Linked DNA regions of Desulfitobacterium hafniense DCB-2. The protein of the gene in region 2 interacts with the protein of the main gene of each other region in a pairwise test. Links are inferred from orthologs where the notes say so. Each region holds a gene or a part of one and is shown on either strand. Other genes may lie near its edges.

Region 1 (9,645 bases), 950 kb from region 2 along the record:
GTCCTCTCTGTAAATATGATTGCAATGTCCCAGGATATGATATAATGATCCTGGAGGGGTGTATATGGCCGAGCGCTTAAACCGAATCAACGATTACCTGTTTAAATACATCTTTGGTCGCCAAGAGAACAAGGACATTCTGCTGAGCTTCCTGAACGCTGTCCTCTCTCCCGCCGGTGAAGATGAGTTGACCGACATCACCTTATCGGATCGGGAATTGGACCCCGAACATCTCAAAGATAAGATGTCCAGGCTGGATATCCTAGGCGTTGCCAACGATGGCAGCCTCATCAATATCGAAGTACAAATCGCCAGCGAAAAGAATATAGATAAAAGAACACTGTACTACTGGGCCAAGATCTATCAAAGCCAGCTTCAAAGCGGCATGCTTTATAAGGACCTTGCCCGCACAGTCACAGTCAATGTGCTGAACTTCAGCTTTCTTCCTGATGCTCAACGCTACCATAGCATGTTCTCATTGTACGAAGCCCATTCCGGTCTAAGGCTGAATCGCGATTTGGAAATTCATTTTCTTGAGCTGGAGAAATGGAAAGCCCTGAGTACTAAACCGCGGACTCGCCTGGATAAATGGTTAATGTATCTCTCAAATACAGATCCTAAAGAATTGGAGGAAATCGCCATGAGTGAACCAGCCATCGGTAAAGCCTTGACAGTTGAAGAAATCTTCTTGAAGAATGATAAGGAACGGTATCTCTATGAAATGCGGGAAAAGGGCATCAGGGATCATCTGTCGGCTATGGATAATGCTAAAACTGAAGGAATAGAACAAGGACTGGCACAGGGGATAGCACAGGGAATAGAACGTGGCAAAACCGAAATAGCCTTATCCATGCTGAAAAAAGGTTTGTCTCTTAATATGATCGCCGAGATCACGGATTTGCCTATTGAGCAAATTGAAGAAATCAGACATCGCCAACTAAGCTAGAAGGATGGCAAAAGACTCCCCTATGCAGTTTCCTCAAACTGCACGGAGGAGCCTTTCTTTATCAGCTCAATATCCTTTGCCCTGATCCCGGAAGTGCCGTTCAATCTCACGTTTAGCATCCCGCTCGGCAATATCCTGGCGTTTATCGTAGTTCTTTTTCCCCCGGCAGACCCCGAGTTCGATCTTAGCCAGGCCACGCTTAAGATAAATCTTGGTGGGAATCAGGGTCAGGCCCTGTTGCTGCACTTTCCCGACCAGCTTGATGATCTCGGAGCGGTTAAGGAGGAGTTTGCGCTTGCGCAGGGGATCATGATTAAAACGGTTCCCCTGCTCATAGGGGCTGATGTGCAGCTGATAAAGCCAGACTTCACCGTTTTCGATCCGGGCATAGCTGTCCTTGAGATTGACACGCCCGTTGCGAATGGATTTGATCTCGGTTCCGGTGAGGATAACTCCAGCTTCCAGCTTCTCTTCCACAAAATAATCATGATAGGCTTTTCGATTGTCAGAGATGACTTTTATCCCTTCAGATGCCACAAAGCTCCTCCTCTCTATGAGTTATCACGTACAGTGTAAACTTTCAGATCCTCAGTATAACATAGACTTTCGCCTTTTTCCAGCAGAGGCCGCCGTCCAGCCCAGTCGCTCTTCCCCCACAGCCTTCCTGCCCGGCTCAGTGCAAAAAAGAAGCAGGGGAACTTACTCCCCTGCTTCCCAGCCTAAGTCGTTTTAAATTAAGAGCGGCGCGATAATCAGAGAAATCGTACCCATAACCTTAATCAAGGCGTTTAAGGACGGACCGGCCGTATCCTTGAAGGGGTCCCCTACAGTGTCCCCGATGACAGCTGCAGCATGGGTGGGGGTTCCTTTACCGCCGAGATTTCCGGCTTCAACATACTTCTTGGCATTGTCCCAGGCTCCACCGGCGTTAGCCATGAAGATGGCCATGAGCAATCCGGAAACTGTTCCACCGGCCAGCATTCCACCTAAAGCATCCTTACCGAGTAAAAATCCTACCAGGATCGGAGAGCCGATGGCTAAGAGTCCAGGAACAATCATTTGACGAATAGCAGCTTTAGTGGAGATATCCACGCAAGCACGATAATCCGGTTTAGCCTTTCCTTCCATAAGACCAGGAATCTCACGGAATTGACGGCGGACCTCACCAATCATTTCGAAAGCAGCTTTACCTACAGCTTCCATAGCAAAAGCAGAGAAGAGGAAGGGCAGCGCAGCTCCGATGAAGAGACCGATAATCGTGGTGGGTACCAGGATGTCGATTCGATCCAGATGAGCAAGCTCAGAGTAAGCATTAAAGAGAGCTAAAGCTGTCAAGGCCGCGGAACCGATGGCAAATCCTTTCGCCACCGCAGCAGTGGTGTTCCCTACAGAGTCCAGTTTATCCGTGGTCTTGCGGACACTGGGATCCAGATCAGCCATCTCTGCGATACCGCCGGCATTATCGGCAACAGGTCCAAAGGAGTCGATGGCTACAACCATACCGGCCGTAGAAAGCATGGCCATAGCAGCCATAGCAATACCAAAGATACCGGCTGCTGCAAAAGAAACATAAGTAGCAACACAGATCACGACAACAGGAAGAGCGGTACTCTTCATTCCGGTAGCCAGACCTTGAATAATATTGGTGGCGGCACCGGTCTCAGAAGCTTTGGCAATAGCTTGGGCAGGAGCCTTCTGATTCGAAGTATAGTACTCGGTCAATAAACCGATCAGAATATTCACAACCAATCCACAGACAATAGCAATAAATATATTGTTAGCAGTCAGCGTTAAGCTTTCACTGACATGGACAGGTTCAGTGATCATCAATTGGACGATGGCGTAGGAAGCAATGGCCGTTAGAAGGTTAGTTCCCCATAAGCCTTTGTTTAAAGCCGTTTGAGGGTTGGCATTTTCCCCGGTGCGCACGAAAAAGCTGGCGATAATCGAAGAAAGTATTCCCGCGATACCGATCATCAGCGGCAGCATAAGTCCGGAAACTCCCCCTCCTAGGGATTTGAAAGCCACAGCGCCAATCAGCATCGCCGCAATGGTGGTAGCAGCATAAGATTCAAACAGGTCGGCGCCCATCCCGGCGGTATCACCCACATTATCCCCGACATTATCGGCGATCACAGCAGGGTTACGGGGATCATCTTCAGGAATGCCGGCTTCGACTTTACCTACCAGGTCCGCACCCACGTCGGCTGCTTTGGTATAGATACCACCGCCGACACGAGCAAACAAGGCAATGGCACTGGCACCAAAGGCGAAGGAGTTAATGGTCTCCGCATCCTGGAACCATAGGAAAAGAGCGGCAACCCCAATGAGACCTAAGCCGTTAACAGAAAGACCCATAACCGCCCCGGCGCGGAAGGACACGCCCAAAGCCTTGTTCAGGCTGGTCCGGGCAGCTTCCGTGGTCCGGGCATTAGCCCGGGTGGTAATTCCCATGCCCACATAACCGGCCACAGCGGAAAGCAGCGCTCCCACCAGGAAAGATACAGCCGTTTGCCAGCCTTTTAAAAAAGTTAGAATAAGAAAGATTATGATTACAAAGGGAATCAGTGTTTTGTACTGACGGTTGAGGAATGCCATGGCACCCTCTTGAATCGCGAGAGAAATCTCCTGCATCCGAGCATTTCCCGGGCTTTCTTTTAAAACGCTACTTGCGAAATAGAAGGCAAATGCCAGCCCGACTAGACCTGCTAGGACAGCCCATATAGGCGTTGAAGCAAAATCCATTGTCAAAAAACCCCCCTAAATAATGAAAATTTTTATATTATGTAATGAGCCAGGTGTCCCCCAAATACTAATTCAGTTTCCGTTTGGCGCCATTAAAATTACAACTTGGGATTGTTCATTATTGATTTTGGTAAGGTAATGGATATTTTTTTTAAAGGATTATCTTTCTGCGATGATCTTCTATTTCTACGGAAGCTGAATAAAGGGAGCAGGGGACCTGGCCTTATTTCATGAGCCAGGCTACCCCCAGAGAACTCAGCAAAAATATTGCAGCTGAAGCTATGCTAACTTTTTGAAAGACAGCGTCCAAGCCCTTCTTTTTCCCAAAGAAGGATTCGCTGGCACCACCAATAGCTCCCAAACCTGCACTCACACCGGATTGAAGTAAAACCGTTGCGATCAGGCCTAAGGAGCTAAGAACTAATATTACGGTTAGAAAAATCACCATACCTATTCACCTCCTCAATCTATTGAAAACCAATCGGAAGCAATCGCCTGCCTATACCAGGTAAACCGCCACTTCTCCCCTGTTTTAAGACACAGAGAGGGTGTGGCGGTCATTCCCTATGGTTTTAGCCAGTACCGCTATTTTAGCATAAAAATTTGACAAATGGCAATAGTCTATACCCTAGCTGTCAATATATGGCCTTTAACGGCCCAGAGCCTCATGGCCCGGGTAAACTCCGGTTTCCCCCAGCTCTTCCTCGATGCGGAGAAGCTCGTTATATTTTGCTACCCGTTCTGTCCGGGCGGGAGCTCCTGTTTTAATCTGTCCCGCATTCACAGCGACAGCTACATGAGCCATGGTCACATCCTCGGTCTCCCCGGAACGATGGGAGATGACCGTTGTGTAACCGGCACGTTTGGCCATCTCAATGGCATCCAGCGTTTCGGTTAGGGTTCCGATCTGATTGAGTTTAATTAAAATCGAATTGGCGCATTTTTCTTTGATGCCCCTGGCCAAGCGGGCGGGATTGGTGACAAACAGATCATCCCCGACCAGCTGAATCTTGCTTCCCAGTTTCTCGGTAAGCTTTTTCCATCCTTCCCAGTCTTCTTCGGACAAACCATCCTCGATGGAAACGATGGGGTACTTTTCAACCAGCTCTTCGTAGTAGGCAATCATTTCATCCGCCGTCTTGGTCAGGCCTTCTCCTTCAAGATGATACTTGCCATCACGATAAAGCTCCGTAGCCGCTACATCCAAGGCCAGAGCGATATCTTTGCCAGGTGTGTAGCCGGCACGCTGGATAGCGTCCATAATAGCCAGGAGGGCATCGGCATTGGATTCCAGGCTGGGAGCAAACCCGCCCTCATCCCCAATGGCAGTAGCCAGTGACTTTTCCTTAAGAACAGCTTTCAGACTATGATACACTTCGGTTCCCATTTGCAGAGCTTCGGCAAAGCTCTTGGCACCGACAGGCATGATCATAAACTCTTGAATATCCACATTATTATCGGCATGCTGACCACCGTTGAGGATGTTCATCATGGGGACGGGGAGTTCTTTGGCATTAACCCCGCCCAAGTATTGATAAAGAGGAAGCCCGACGCATTCCGCAGCCGCTTTGGCATTCGCCAGAGAAACCCCCAGAATAGCATTGGCTCCCAGCTTGCCCTTGTTTTCAGTGCCATCCAGAGCAATCAGCTCCCGATCGATAGCCGGCTGGTCAAAGGGGTTTAATCCTTCCAATTCCGGAGCAATCACCTCATTGACATTCGCTACGGCTTGAAGAACGCCTTTACCCAGAAAACGGCCTTTATCCCCATCTCTCAGTTCAACGGCCTCAAAAGCACCTGTGGAAGCACCGGAAGGAACAGCCGCCCGGCCCATGGAACCGTCCTCCAAAAGAACTTCCACCTCAACGGTAGGATTGCCGCGGGAATCCAAAATCTCCCGTCCATAAATCTCTTCGATATAACTCATAGGGTTTACCTCCTAAATAGTATTCAACAAATCAAGGACTTTCCAGTCATCTCCTGGGGCTGCGGAATCTCCAGCAGCCGGAGCATGGTCGGCGCCACATCCCGCAGGGCCCCGCCTTCCCGCAGGGTTTTACCCTTAAGCTGATCATTAACCAGGATCAAGGGCACCGGATTGGTGGTATGGGCCGTTAAGGGCTGGCCGGTTTGCAGGTCCACTTTTGCTTCCGCATTGCCATGATCGGCGGTTATAATGACGGTTCCCTGGCGCTCTAAAACCTGGGGAACGATTTGCCCGATACACTGATCCACCGCTGCGATGGCTTTGACCGTAGCCTCAAACTCTCCTGTATGACCCACCATATCCGCGTTGGCAAAGTTCAGAATGATCACCTCATCCTCTTCTCTTTCCAGACGCTTTAAGAGCTCCTCGGTAATTCCATAAGCACTCATTTCCGGCAACAGATTATAGGTAGGGACTTGAGGAGAAGGAATAAGACAGCGGGTTTCCCCAGGACAAGGCTCCTCTACTCCACCATTAAAAAAGAAGGTGACATGGGCGTATTTTTCTGTCTCAGCGATGCGCAGCTGCTTTTTCTGATGTTTGGCCAGAACCTCCCCCAAGGTATTGTCTAAGTTCTGAGCCGGAAAAGCCACGGCCGCCCCTTTCAGCTTATCGTCATATTCGGTCATACACACATAATGGAGTTGCAAAGGTCTTCCCCGGTCAAAGCCGGTAAATTCTTCATCCAAGAGAGCATAAGAGATCTCCCGGGCCCGATCGGAGCGGAAATTGAAGAAAATAAAACTGTCACCGTCCCGAAGGGGTCCCACAGCCTCCCCTGCCGAGTCGACAATGACTGTAGGTGCCACAAACTCATCCGTGACCCTGACATCATAGGATTGTTCAATGGCTGCCAAAGAATTAGGCGCTTTCAGACCTTCCCCATTCACTAAAGCCCGGTAACCCTTTTCCACCCGTTCCCAACGTTTATCCCGATCCATCATATAATAACGGCCGCTGACGGTGGCCACCTGGCCAAGGCCTAATTCCCGGCATTTGCTATTAAGTTGGGTCATGAACCCTTTGGCACTTTGGGGCAGCACATCCCGGCCGTCCAACAAGGCATGGATGAATACCTTTTTAACCCCCATGGTTTTGGCCATAGCCAGGAGGGCGAAAAGATGTTCACTATGGGAGTGAACCCCTCCATCGGAGAGCAGCCCCATCAGATGCAGAGCATTGGGCCCATCCTTGACCCGTTCCATGGCTTCCTGCAAAACCGTATTCCGGGCAAACTCACCGGTCCTTATGGCTTGGGAAATCCGGGTGAATTCCTGATAGACCACCCGGCCTGCCCCAATATTCAAATGCCCCACTTCCGAGTTCCCCATTTGGCCTGGGGGCAATCCCACTTCCTCCCCGGAAGCAACGATCAGGGTATGGGGATACTCCTCAAGCAGTCTGTCGAAATGGGGCTTGGGGGCCTTAGCCACAGCATTGCCTGCGCTCTGGGGATTATAACCCCATCCGTCCAGAATCATCAAGAGCAGAGGCTTCATAGAACAGCCACCGCATTCTGAACCAATTGGGCAAATCCTTCGGCTTCCAGGCTGGCCCCGCCCACCAGAGCGCCGTCCACATCCGGCTGACTCATGAGCTCACCAATATTGTCCGCCTTAACACTGCCGCCATAGAGGATATTGACCTCATCGGCAACCACACCGGCAATTCCGGCTAAAGTAGAGCGAATCATGGCGCACATCTCCTGGGCATCTTCACTGGAGGCTGTCTTACCCGTGCCGATAGCCCAAATAGGTTCGTAGGCAATGACCACCCGTTTCAAATCATCTGGGGCAAGATCCGTCAGATCCTTTTCCACCTGGCCGCGCACGATTGCAAAGGCCTTGCCTTCTTCCCGGTTGGCTAAGTTTTCACCCACACAGAGAATGGGGGTGAGCCCTGCCTTAAGGGCCGCCTTCACCTTTTTGGCAATCTCCTCATCCGTTTCACGGAGAATTTCCCGGCGCTCCGAATGTCCGAGGATGACATAGGTGCAGGCAACATCCACCAGCATCGCCGCAGAGATCTCTCCCGTATAAGCCCCATCGGGGGCATAAAACATATCCTGAGCCCCAATATGAATGACGCTCTCCTCCAGCTCATTCTTGAGAACATTTAAGGCTGTAAAGGGCGCACACACGACAACATCGATTGCAGTGACTTCGCCAAGCACTCCTAAGAGCTTTACCGCATATTCCTGAGTCTCCCGGAGACTTTTATTCATCTTCCAATTTCCAGCGATAATAGGATGTCGTTTGGCCATGAAATGAGCTCCTTTCAAGATGGGATAAGTTTAGATGTTTTGTAGTGCCGCTATACCGGGCAGGGTCTTGCCTTCCAGGAGCTTCAGGGAAGCCCCCCCTCCTGTGGAGATATGGCTCATTTGCTCCCCTACACCCATTTTTTCTACGGCGGCCACGGAATCTCCACCGCCGACAATGGTCAGACCCGGACATAAGGCCACAGCCTGAGCAACTTTCTCCGTCCCCTTGGCAAATTGTTCCATTTCAAAGACACCCATGGGGCCGTTCCAGACGATAGTCCGGGCCTTTTGTATTCTTGCACTGAACAGTCCGGCACTTTCCGGTCCGATATCCAAAGCCATTTCGTCCTCGGCGATCTCCCGGACAGGGGTGACCCGATAGGGGGCATCGGCTTTAAATTCTTTGGCCGCAACCACATCCTGGGGCAAAAGAATGTCCACCTGGAGTTCCCGCCCTTGCTCAAGAATCTCCTGAGCCAGGGATAATTTATCTCCTTCCACCAGGGACTTACCCAGAGAATAGCCCTGGGCTTTCAGGAAGGTATTGGCCATGCCGCCGCCAATGATCAAAGCGTCCACTTTATGGAGCAGGTTCTCAATGACCCCGATTTTGTCACTGACCTTGGCTCCGCCAATGATGGCCACAAAAGGCCGCTCCGGATTCTCCAGAGCCTTGCCCATACTTTCAATTTCCTTTTGGAGGAGAAAGCCGGCCACCCCGGGAAGATGATGAGCGATTCCTTCTGTGGAAGCATGAGCCCGGTGGGCTGTACCGAAAGCATCGTTAACATACACTTCAGCTAAGCGGGCTAATTGCTTGACAAACTCCGGTTCATTCTTTTCTTCCTCGGCATGATAACGGACATTTTCTAGAAGAAGGACTTCACCTTCCTGCAGCTGAGCTGCTGCTTTCTCTACCTCCGGACCGATACAATCGGTCGCCATGGCCACCGGTCGCTTGAGCAATTCACCAAGACGTTTGGCCACCGGAGCCAGGGAATAGTTCGGATCCGGTTTTCCCTTGGGACGTCCCAAATGGGAAGCGAGGATAATTTTAGCCCCTTCGTCAATCAGATAGTGAATGGTAGGCAGAGCCGCCCGAATCCTCGTGTCGTTGGTAATATTGCCATGGTCATCCATAGGTACGTTAAAATCAACCCGCACAAAAACACGTTTTCCTTGTACCGCAATGTCTTTAAGCCCTTTCTTATTCATCATTAAGTATTTTCTCCTTTCCTCTTTCGCTTAATCGTTTTTAAACTATATCTTTTCTTTAAACTTGCTATTTATGTCTATATGTATGCCAACAGCAATTTCATATCAATTCAACCTGTCTAAGTTTAGCACTTTCTATCATCTTAGTATACCGCTCCAAGGAAAATTCTACTCTTAAGACCAAGCCCATCATAACCTGGGCAATATTAAAGAAAACCCGGCTTCGCCGTGCCTTAAACCCATGCTCTCAAATGAGGCGAAGTCGTTGGTTGCACTTATGCTTAGAAAGTATACAGCGCAAGCTTATACTTTCTGGCAGTGTAACAAAAGAGTTACTGTTATTATTCAGCACCCTTTTCTAAAATTCCTTCCTTATCCCTGCCCATCCGCACCAATCTGCGGCTGCTCGCCAGCGGCTAATAGCGTTTCCGCAGCGCCGTGGACGGAATCCCCAGTTCATCCCGGTATTTTGCCACAGTTCGTCGTGAA
Region 2 (9,745 bases):
GAGGCGGTTCTCAAAGCCATCGAACTGCTCAATGATCCAGAAGGTCAGGGGATTGGGATGAGGAGAATGACCATCTCCACCAGCGGAGTAGCCCCGAAAATCCGGCAATTGGCTAAGGATAATCCTCAGGTAGGCTTGGCTGTTTCTTTACATAGTGCCCATAATACGACCCGGGATCAGCTTATTCCTATGAATCGCAAGTATCCCTTAGAGGAACTTATGGAAGCCTGCGGAGACTATACTACGCTGACGAACCGCCGTATTACCTTTGAGATCGCTTTGATTTCCGGTCAGGCAACCCTGGAAGCTGCTCAAGCAGTAGGGCATCTTTTAAAGGGACAATTAGCCCATGTGAATCTCATTCCGGTCAACCCTGTAGCGGGAACAGGAATGGCCCGGCCCACGGCCAAGGAGGTTCAGCAATTTGCCCAGAGTTTAGAGAGTATGGGCATCCCTGTTTCTGTTCGTGAAGAGAAAGGAACAGATATCGACGCAGCCTGCGGTCAATTAAGACGGCAATTGGAGTGTGAGCAGAAATGAACCTATTGGCCCGTTTTGAAGAAGTAGCGGAAAGTCTATTTACGGGTATGTTTAAAAAGAATAACAATTCTCGGCTGCAACCTGTGGAATTGGCTAAAGAACTGGTTCGCATCATGCAGAAAAACAAGCAGGTGAGCATTTCCCAGGTTTATGTGCCCAATGTTTACCGGGTTTTTCTCCACTCCAGTGATTGGAGTCCTTTTGCTAATTTTGGGGATGCCTTTTTAATTGAGCTTTCCAAATATCTGCATGCCGAGGGCAAGAAAAGCGGCTTTACTTTCTTGAGCAAACCTTCCATCGAACTTCACTCCGATGACACGGTCAAGCCTCATGAAATGTTCATCGAAGTGGATTTTGATGATTCCATCGAGGTCCTTTGGGACGACGATGACGAGTACGAAGAAGAGGCCCAGGAAGCGGTTGAATCTGTGGACTGGCGGGATCAGACCAATATCTTTCAAGGGGAACTTCCTTACAATCTCCGAAATTCCTATGAACAGAGCAGGAAAATTCGTTATGCTCTCGAAATAATTCAAGGACCGGATTCTGGAAAAACTTTCCCTTTGGAGGAAGAGACGATTCATATCGGGCGCCATGGTCAGTGTGAAATTGTCCTGCAGGATCCCGAGGTATCCCGGCGGCATCTCAAGCTCAGCAGCGACGGGGAAGACTGGGTGATTGACGACTTAGGCAGCACCAACGGAACCTGGCTCAATGGACAGAGGATTGCCAAGCAGAAAATAGGCTTGGGGGACCGGGTGGAAATAGGGCAGACGATCTTTATCCTGCGTCACCATTGAACGGGATGCTGGAGGGGTTAAGAAGGTCAGTAAAGTGCGGAGGTTTCTATGCAAGGAATTTTAGTACTGGGAAGGATACTTTTCATTGGACTAATTTATCTTTTTCTTTTTCGGATACTCACAGCCTTATTGGCTGATTTGCAGGTTAAGGGGCTGATCCGCAAGGGGGAAAAGGAATTTGGGCGCTTTGAAGTGCTCTCCGGAGGAGAGCTGTTGCCTAAAGGCCGGGTCTTTCGCATTGACCAAAAAGGCCTGAAAATAGGCCGCGGGAAAAATAACGATGTGGTTTTAGCCGATCACTTCGCTTCCATGGATCATGTCCTGGTACGGCATCATAAAGGGGTAACGACCCTGGAGGACTTAGGAAGCACCAATGGAACCTGGGTTAACGGAGAGCGGATCTCCTCCCCGGTTCAACTGGTTGCCGGAGATTATGTGAAAATTGGAAGTATTACTTTCCAATATTCGAGGTGGCAAAATGAGAGTTCTAAGCTTTAGTGAAACAGGCTGCGTACGCAAAAATAATGAGGATGCCTTCCTTGCTCTGCCGGAGTACGGTGTGTATGCAGTAGCCGACGGTATGGGCGGGCATCTGGCAGGGGAAGTAGCGGCACGGACAGCCCTGGACGAATTGATCAAGGGTGCTCCCCATCTGGGGGCCCAAGAGAATGAGGACCTGGAGAACCAGGTCAGGGAGATTTTGGTGCGGGCCAACCGGGAAGTGTATATGAGCTCGACCCGCAACCCTGCCACGGAAGGAATGGGTACGACCTTGACCGTTCTGGTCTTCAGAGAGACTAAGGTTGTCCTCGCCCATGTGGGGGATAGCAGAGCCTATGTATGGCGCAATGAGCAACTGATTCAGCTGACTCGTGATCATTCTTTAGTCGGTGAGCTGGTGCGTCTGGGACAGATCTCTTCGGAAGAGGCGGATAGCCATCCCAAGCGTCATATGTTGGTAAGAGCTGTGGGAGCCGGATGGGATGTGGAGGTGGACTCTCAGTTCCTGGAGTTGCAGACGGGGGATATCTTTTTCCTCTGTACGGATGGGGTATCCAATGTGATCAGCGATCGGGAGTTAGAGGAGGAGTTCTTGCAGAAAGGTTCATGGGAAGAGCACCTGGAGCGCCTTCATCAACTGATCATAGAACGAGGTGCACCCGATAATTTTACAGCTTTATGCTGTATTACGGAGTGACAAAATGAAAAGGGTCTGGATATTACGTCTATTAATCTTAAGTATTCTCTGGGTCGGACTGGGCGTCTTAGCCTTAGACGGCAAAGCCAACGAGCAAATCCTTTGGCAGGCGGGGGTTTTTTCGCTGCTGCTCTTAATCGGCGCAGCCCTGGAAAAACTTGTGGCCTATCAGGGGGATCCCTTTCTGTTGCCCACAGTGCAGATGATTCTGGTGATTGGACTGGTCTTTATCACCCGCATCCGCCCGGCTTCGGCCTTAAAGCAATTCTGGTGGGCTTGTCTGGGGCTGTTTATCTTTTATTGTGTCCTTTATGCTCTGCGGGATTATCGGGCCTTGGGCCGCTTCCGTTATCTTTCCGGTTTAGGTGCCGTGGTTCTGTTGCTGATCACCCTGCTTTTTGGGGTGACCCAAGGAGGAGCAACCAGTTGGCTGCATATCGGTGGTATGGGCTTTGAATCCGAGGAATTGGTTAAGGTGGCTATGCTCATCTTCTTAGCTTCTTACCTGAGTGAGCATGAAGAGGTTCTGCGTGTAGGGACGGTACAGATCGGCCGGCTTTCCTTGCCGGACTGGCGCACCCTGGGACCCTTTCTGGTCATGGGAGGATTTTCGCTGCTCCTGTTGGCTGCTCAGAAGAGCTTAGGTACAGCCCTGGTGTTCTATTCTCTGTATGTTTTGGTGCTCTATGTGGTGACGGAGCGGGTGCTTTATCTCGGTGTTGCCCTGCCTGTCTTCTTAAGTACGGGAACCTTAGGCTATTTTCTTTTCAGCCATGTTCAAGTCCGTGTTGCCACCTGGCTCAACCCCTGGGGGGATCCCAGCGGTGGCGGCTATCAAATTGCTCAATCCCTCTTTGCCATTGGCGGGGGCAAGATCCTGGGAACAGGTCTGGGCAATGGCATCGGCGCCTCTCAGGTACCTGCCGCCAGCACGGATTTTATCTTTTCCATCATTGCCGAAGAGCTTGGTTTTGCCGGGGCTATGGCCCTGCTGATGCTCTTTTTGGTGGTGGTTTTGCGGGCCTTCCACATCAGTATTCAAGCGGCAGACCGCTTTGGTCAGATTTTAGCAGCAGGTATCGGAATCCTGGTAGGGACGGAAGCCATCATCATCCTGGCCGGAGTCACCAAGCTCCTGCCCTTAACGGGAATCCCTCTGCCCTGGGTTAGTTATGGCGGAAGCTCCTTGCTTATTCACTTTTTACTGTTGGGAATTCTAGCTAATATTTCTCATGCGGAAGCTGCAGGTCCTTTGCATATCAAGAATAAAGGAAGGGAGTATGCCGCATGAAAAAAGGTTTAAGAAATGTAGCCATAGGCTTCTCCTTAAGCATCATTGGCCTGAGCTTTGGTCTTGTCTATTGGCAGGTGGCCCGTTCTGCGGAATTGATGGACAATCCCGCCAATCGCCGGCTTATTCTCATGGAGCAGCGGGTGGTTAGAGGAGGAATTTTCGACAGAAATGGCGAAGTATTGGCACAAACCGAAGTAAAAGAAGACGAGAAAACTCGAATTTACCCTAAAGGTGAAGCTTTAGAGCCCCTGATCGGGTATGCAACCCTGCTGCGCGGTTCTTCCGGGCTGGAGGCTCATCTTGGCGATTGGCTTTTGGGGATCAAAGATGCCACGGCTGAACAGACCCTGGAGCAGGTGTTCCAACTTCCCCGCCAGGGCAATGATGTGGTGCTTACCCTGGATTATGGTCTGCAGAAGGTGGCCTATGAAGGCTTAAAAGGAAAGATCGGTTCGGCGGTAGCCATCGACCCCCGCAATGGGGAAGTGCTGGCCTTAGTCAGTCAGCCCAGCTTTGATGGCAATACTGTGGATGAAGATTGGGAGAACATCAGCAAGAAGCCGGGGAGCCCTTTTCTGAATCATGCTTTTGCTCTCTATACCCCGGGCTCTACATTAAAGGTGATGACCTCGGCGGCCCTCCTGCGGGCCGGGTTGGATACAAGTGATCTCTATCATTGCACAGGTACGGCGATCATTAATGGACAAGTGATCCGTGAACAAAATGACAAGGCCCATGGCTGGGTGAATTATAATCTGGCTTTGGCTGAGTCCTGCAATACTTATTTTGCAACCTACGGTGTGCAAGCGGGCGATAAGGTTTTTCTGGAAGCAGCTAAATCTTTCGGATTTGGCCAGGAGATACCTTTTGAATTGCCGGTGAAGCGCAGTACCCTGACCAACGAAGAGGCAGTGCCCAGCCGCATGGATGATAACCTGCTGGCAGCCAGTGCTTTTGGGCAGGGGGAAGTTTTGGTTTCACCTTTCCATATGGCCTTGATCACAGCAGGAATTGCCAATCAAGGTGTGATTATGAAGCCCCACATTGTGGATCAGGTGATGGATGAGAATCAGAATGTACTTTACAGAAAAAAACCTGAACCGTGGTTAACCCCTCTGTCCTCCCAGGAAGCGGAAAGGATTAAGAGCGCCATGGTCACGGCAGTTAATGAGGGGACAGCGGCTCCCGGTGGCATTGCCGGGTTCCAGGTAGCCGCCAAAACAGGTTCGGCTGAACCGGGAGGAAATGTCAGGACCCATGCTTGGTATATTGCTTTTGCTCCGGCGGATAATCCTCAAATCGCTGTAGCAGTCCTGGTCGAGAATGGGGGTACCGGGGGAGGGGCTTCGGCGCCCATTGCCCGCGCCATCATTGAGACCGCATTAAGGCAGAAAGCAGGTGATAACTCGTGAGCAAGATATTGAGTAATCGCTATGAAATAATTGAAAAGATCGGGTCCGGCGGTATGGCCATTGTCTACAAAGCCAAGGATCTTTTATTGAACCGGATCGTCGCCATTAAAATTCTCCACGAGCAGTTTACCGCAGACGAGGAATTCGTCCGCCGTTTCCGCAGGGAGGCCCAGTCGGCAGCCAGTCTGTCCCACGCCAATATCGTCTCCATCTACGATGTGGGCAAGGACGGTGAGACGGAGTACATTGTCATGGAGCATATCGAGGGACAGAACCTGAAGGATATCATCCGCAATTATGCCCCCTTATCCACGGAACAGACCCTGGAGCTGGGCATCCAGATTGCGGAGGCCATCCGCCATGCCCATGAGCATCATATTATTCACCGGGATATTAAACCTCATAATATTCTGGTTACCGAAGACGGGCGGATCAAGGTCACTGATTTCGGCATCGCCCGGGCTGTTTCAGCAGCCACCATGACCCATACGGGAGATATCGTGGGTTCGGTTCATTACCTCTCTCCGGAACAGGCCCGGGGAATCCAGACCAACGAACAATCCGATCTCTATTCTTTAGGGATTATTCTCTATGAACTCTTGACAGGGAAGGTGCCCTACGACGGCGAGACCCCGATCTCCATTGCTCTTAAGCATTTGCAGGAATTAGCCGTCCCTCCCAGCAAGCTGAACGCCAGGGTCAGTCCTGCTTTGGAGAATCTGGTGATGAGATCCATTGCCAAATCTCCGGATCAGCGCTATGCTACGGCCAAAGATCTCTTGCAGGATCTGCGCAAAGTTCAGGCCGGCTTGCCTGTGGACAAGACGGTGGATGAGGACCAGGACTTAGAAAGCACCCGGGTCCACAGCTCGCTAAGGGCCGGAGTGAACTCAGCTTTAGCTTCCGAGGAAAAGGAAGCAGGCCGGAAAAAGGCTAAGGTCCCACTATTTCGTAAACGCTGGCCTTGGGTGGCTTTGCTGGCCTTGGTACTGATCATGGGGGGAGGCTGGGTTGCTTTATCCCAATGGTTTAATGTAGGAACCACGACGGTTCCTCCCTTGGTGGGAAAAACAATTCAGGAAGCCGGTTATTTTGCTGAACAAAAAGGTTTATCCTTAGACCCGAACACTCAGGAAGAATACAATAATGACATGGAGAAGGGGAAGATTACCCGAACCGACCCTGAAGAGGGTGCCGTTGTGAAAAAAGAACGGGGCATCAAGGTCTGGGTGAGCTTAGGTCCCGAACAAGCAAGAATTCCTAACCTTAAGACCGGAGATATCACTCAGGAAGCGGCCATTAATTTTTTAGAGAGCCAGGGTTTCAAAAGAGATAACATTGTTGCCCAGGAGGATCAAAACTCTTCTCTGCCCAAAGGCATTGTGGTGGAGCAGGATCCCGCCCCGGGTTCAGACTGGCCCAAAAATGGGAAGATCACCTTAACGGTCAGCGCCGGGAAAGTCGATGAACCGAAGCCCATGCCCAATGTCATTTCCAGATCACCGGCTGATGCTAAAGCAATTCTGGAGCAGCAGTATGAGTTAAAAGTGATCGTGGACAGTGAAAATTCCACCGAATATCCGTCGGATGTGGTGATGGCAACCGATCCTAAACCAGGTGATATGGTTAAAAAAGGAGATACGGTCAGGATCATCATTTCCCGGGGGCCGGGGCCTATAGCCTTTAATCCGGTTATTTTAGGCCATGTGGCCAAGCTGGATAAAATTGCGCAATGAAAGGCAGGACTCTTTGAGAAAGGGTAAAAGGAACGCATGATTTCTGGAATATTACTCAAGGGATACAGTGGATTTTATTATGTATTCGCGGAAGGCCGGGTATGGGAATGTTCCCTGCGCGGTCGCTTTCGCATTCGCAATCAGGGATTTCTGCCGGGAGACCGGGTAAAGATTTTACCGGGAACAGGGGATAAAGGGACGATTGAAGAAGTGGAGACCCGCCATAACTCCTTGGTCAGGCCGACCATAGCCAATGTGGATCAGGCCTTTCTGGTCTTTGCCTGTGTATCCCCTGCACCGGATCTGAACCTGCTTGATCGGCTTATCGTTCAAGTGACAGCTGCTCAGATTAAGCCCATTCTCGTTTTAAATAAAATCGACTTGGGCAGCAGGGGCGAAAGCACCGCCGAGAACACCTTTCCGGCCGATGGGCTGGATTTTTACCGGCAGCTGGGCTGCGAATTAGTTAAGGTATCGACAAAGACAGGGGAAGGGCTGGCTGAATTGCAGGAGCATATCAACGGGAAGGTAAGCGTTCTGGCCGGTCCCTCCGGTGTCGGCAAGTCCAGCCTTGTCAATGCCTTATCCCCCGGTCTGGAGTTAAAGACAGGGGATGTCAGCCGCAAGCTGAAGCGAGGCCGCCATACCACCCGCCATGTGGAGCTGATGGTTTGCGGGGAAGGGCTGCTGGCGGATACCCCGGGGTTCTCCTCCCTCTATCTTCCCGCCATGAAGAGGGAAGAGCTGACAGATTATTTCTGGGAATTTCAGGACGTAGGAGAATGCCGCTTTGCCGACTGCCAGCATCATAAAGAGCCGGATTGCGCGGTAAAAGCTGCGGTGGCATCAGGGAGAATTCAGCCATCCCGTTATGAGCACTATTGTCAGTTTTTAGAGGAAGTTATTGCAGCCGAGAGGAGATATTAGAATGATAAAAATTGCGCCCTCCATTTTATCGGCAGACTTTGCCCATTTGGGAGATCAGGTTGCCTTAGTGGAAAAAGCAGGGGCTGAAGTCTTACATATTGATGTGATGGATGGGCATTTTGTACCCAACATTACCATTGGCCCCCTGGTGGTTAAAGCGCTGCGGCCTTATTCCCAGATGCGCTTTGATGTCCATTTAATGATTGAACATCCGGAACGCTTTATTGAGGAATTCGCGAAAGCCGGGGCGGATCATATTACAGTGCATCTGGAAGCCACGCCCCATATCCATCGTGCCATCCAGCAGATTAAGGGGTTAGGTCTTACCGCAGGAGTTTCCATTAATCCGGCCACCCCTTTGGACGGAATCAAGTACATCCTCGATGAATTGGATATGGTTTTGATTATGAGCGTTAATCCGGGCTTTGGGGGGCAGAAATTTATCCCCGCGGTTCTTCCTAAGATTGAAGTTCTTCACCGGCATCTCGATCAGATGCAATCCTCTTGTGAGATTGAGGTGGACGGAGGAATCAATCTGGACACGGCTCCTGCCGTAGTCAAAGCCGGTGCCAATATCCTGGTGGCCGGAGCGGCGGTATTTGCCTGCGCTGACCCGGCCCGGGCAGTCCAAGAGCTCCGGGAAGCGGCCCAAGGCTATAAGGGTGATCCAAAGTGAGGATTGCCGTAGTAGCCAATGGCGAATGGGATCAGGAATGGGGTAAAAGAGAGCTGGCCGCTTATGACCGGCTGATCGCAGTGGACGGTGGGGGCAATCATATCGTCCGGGCAGGATTCGTTCCGGACGCTTTGCTCGGCGATCTGGACTCCGCGGAGCCTGAGACCCTGGAAATCTGCCGCCAGAAGGGAACCGTTATAGTTTGCTATCCCGCCGAAAAGGATGAGACCGACCTGGAGCTGGCCCTGGAATATGCTGTCAAGCTTATGGAGCAGGAAGAGGGGACGGTGAAAGCGGAGAAGGCAGGAGTCCAAGGCTGGGAGAGCCAGGATGTTTTCTTATTAGGAGCAATGGGCGGGCGCATCGATCACTTATTGGGGAACCTTTTTCTTTTGCAGGGCTTCTTAAAAAGGGGTGTTCGGATTCGCATGAAAGGGCCTGATCAGGAGCTTTGGCTCTTGGAGGGGCTGGGGAAGTTAACAGGGAAAAAAGGGCAAAAACTATCGGTAATACCCATAACGGCAAAAGCTGTTGTACGCACTGAGGGTCTCTATTATCCTCTTTATGATGAGATTTTGTATCGGGATTCTCCCCGAGGGATAAGCAATGTTTTTTTGGGGGAAGATGCAATAGTAGACGTTTCGGAAGGAACGGCCCTGATTGTGGTTTTGAGCCCTGACAATAGAAGATAATTTGTACATAACCCAATTGAATTGAATGAGGTTGAATAAGAAGATGAACAATAAATATGCTGATGAACTATGGCTGGGTACCCTGAGCAATGGTGAGATTCGCTGGGTTGCCCTAGGCATGACCAATACCGTGGAAGAGGCGGCCAACCGTCATCACACCACACCTGTGGCCACCGCAGCCTTAGGACGGCTTATGGGGGCATCCCTGCTTCTGGCCAGCTCTATGAAAGCAGAGGAGGCCATTACCTTACGGCTGCTTGGAGACGGTCCCTTGGGAGGAGTGGTTGCCGTAGGTAACGCTCAGGGAGAGGTGCGGGGTTATGTCCATGAGCCCCAAGTGGAGCTTCCTTTAAATCCTCAGGGAAAGCTGGATGTATCCGGTGCCGTAGGAGCCGGAGAGTTTGTCGTAAGCCGCAGCCTGAGCAATGGCGAAAGCTATACCGGAATGGTTCCCATGGTCAGTGGGGAAA

The links.
Region 1: the proteins of rpe (region 2) and eno interact in binary tests that used the Escherichia coli proteins (3 or more experiments, as listed by UniProt). The link is inferred for Desulfitobacterium hafniense DCB-2 from one-to-one orthologs.

What each region holds. Positions count from the first base shown.
Region 1 is NC_011830.1:5,027,477-5,037,121, forward strand. The notes cover bases 3,480-6,314. They hold eno (phosphopyruvate hydratase), read right to left. Parts: upstream 5,619-6,314; coding sequence 4,341-5,618; downstream 3,480-4,340. Other genes in these bases: DHAF_RS23505 (sodium-translocating pyrophosphatase), read right to left, coding at 3,480-3,691; secG (preprotein translocase subunit SecG), read right to left, coding at 3,915-4,139; gpmI (2,3-bisphosphoglycerate-independent phosphoglycerate mutase), read right to left, coding at 5,642-6,314. Also shown: DHAF_RS23495 (Rpn family recombination-promoting nuclease/putative transposase), read left to right, coding at 65-946; SsrA-binding protein SmpB, read right to left, coding at 1,013-1,483; more of DHAF_RS23505, read right to left, coding at 1,676-3,479; more of gpmI, read right to left, coding at 6,315-7,177; tpiA (triose-phosphate isomerase), read right to left, coding at 7,174-7,941; DHAF_RS23530 (phosphoglycerate kinase), read right to left, coding at 7,972-9,159; rpoN (RNA polymerase factor sigma-54), read right to left, coding at 9,573-9,645. UniProt on the Escherichia coli protein: Catalyzes the reversible conversion of 2-phosphoglycerate (2-PG) into phosphoenolpyruvate (PEP). It is essential for the degradation of carbohydrates via glycolysis.
Region 2 is NC_011830.1:4,080,062-4,089,806, reverse strand. The notes cover bases 6,811-9,745. They hold rpe (ribulose-phosphate 3-epimerase), read left to right. Parts: upstream 6,811-7,908; coding sequence 7,909-8,583; downstream 8,584-9,745. Other genes in these bases: hslO (Hsp33 family molecular chaperone HslO), read left to right, coding at 9,319-9,745; DHAF_RS19185 (thiamine diphosphokinase), read left to right, coding at 8,580-9,275; rsgA (ribosome small subunit-dependent GTPase A), read left to right, coding at 7,017-7,907; pknB (Stk1 family PASTA domain-containing Ser/Thr kinase), read left to right, coding at 6,811-6,980. Outside these bases: dual-specificity RNA methyltransferase RlmN, read left to right, coding at 1-540; DHAF_RS19225 (FhaA domain-containing protein), read left to right, coding at 537-1,340; DHAF_RS19220 (FHA domain-containing protein), read left to right, coding at 1,389-1,838; DHAF_RS19215 (Stp1/IreP family PP2C-type Ser/Thr phosphatase), read left to right, coding at 1,819-2,538; DHAF_RS19210 (FtsW/RodA/SpoVE family cell cycle protein), read left to right, coding at 2,543-3,829; DHAF_RS19205 (peptidoglycan D,D-transpeptidase FtsI family protein), read left to right, coding at 3,826-5,244; more of pknB, read left to right, coding at 5,241-6,810. UniProt on the Escherichia coli protein: Catalyzes the reversible epimerization of D-ribulose 5-phosphate to D-xylulose 5-phosphate.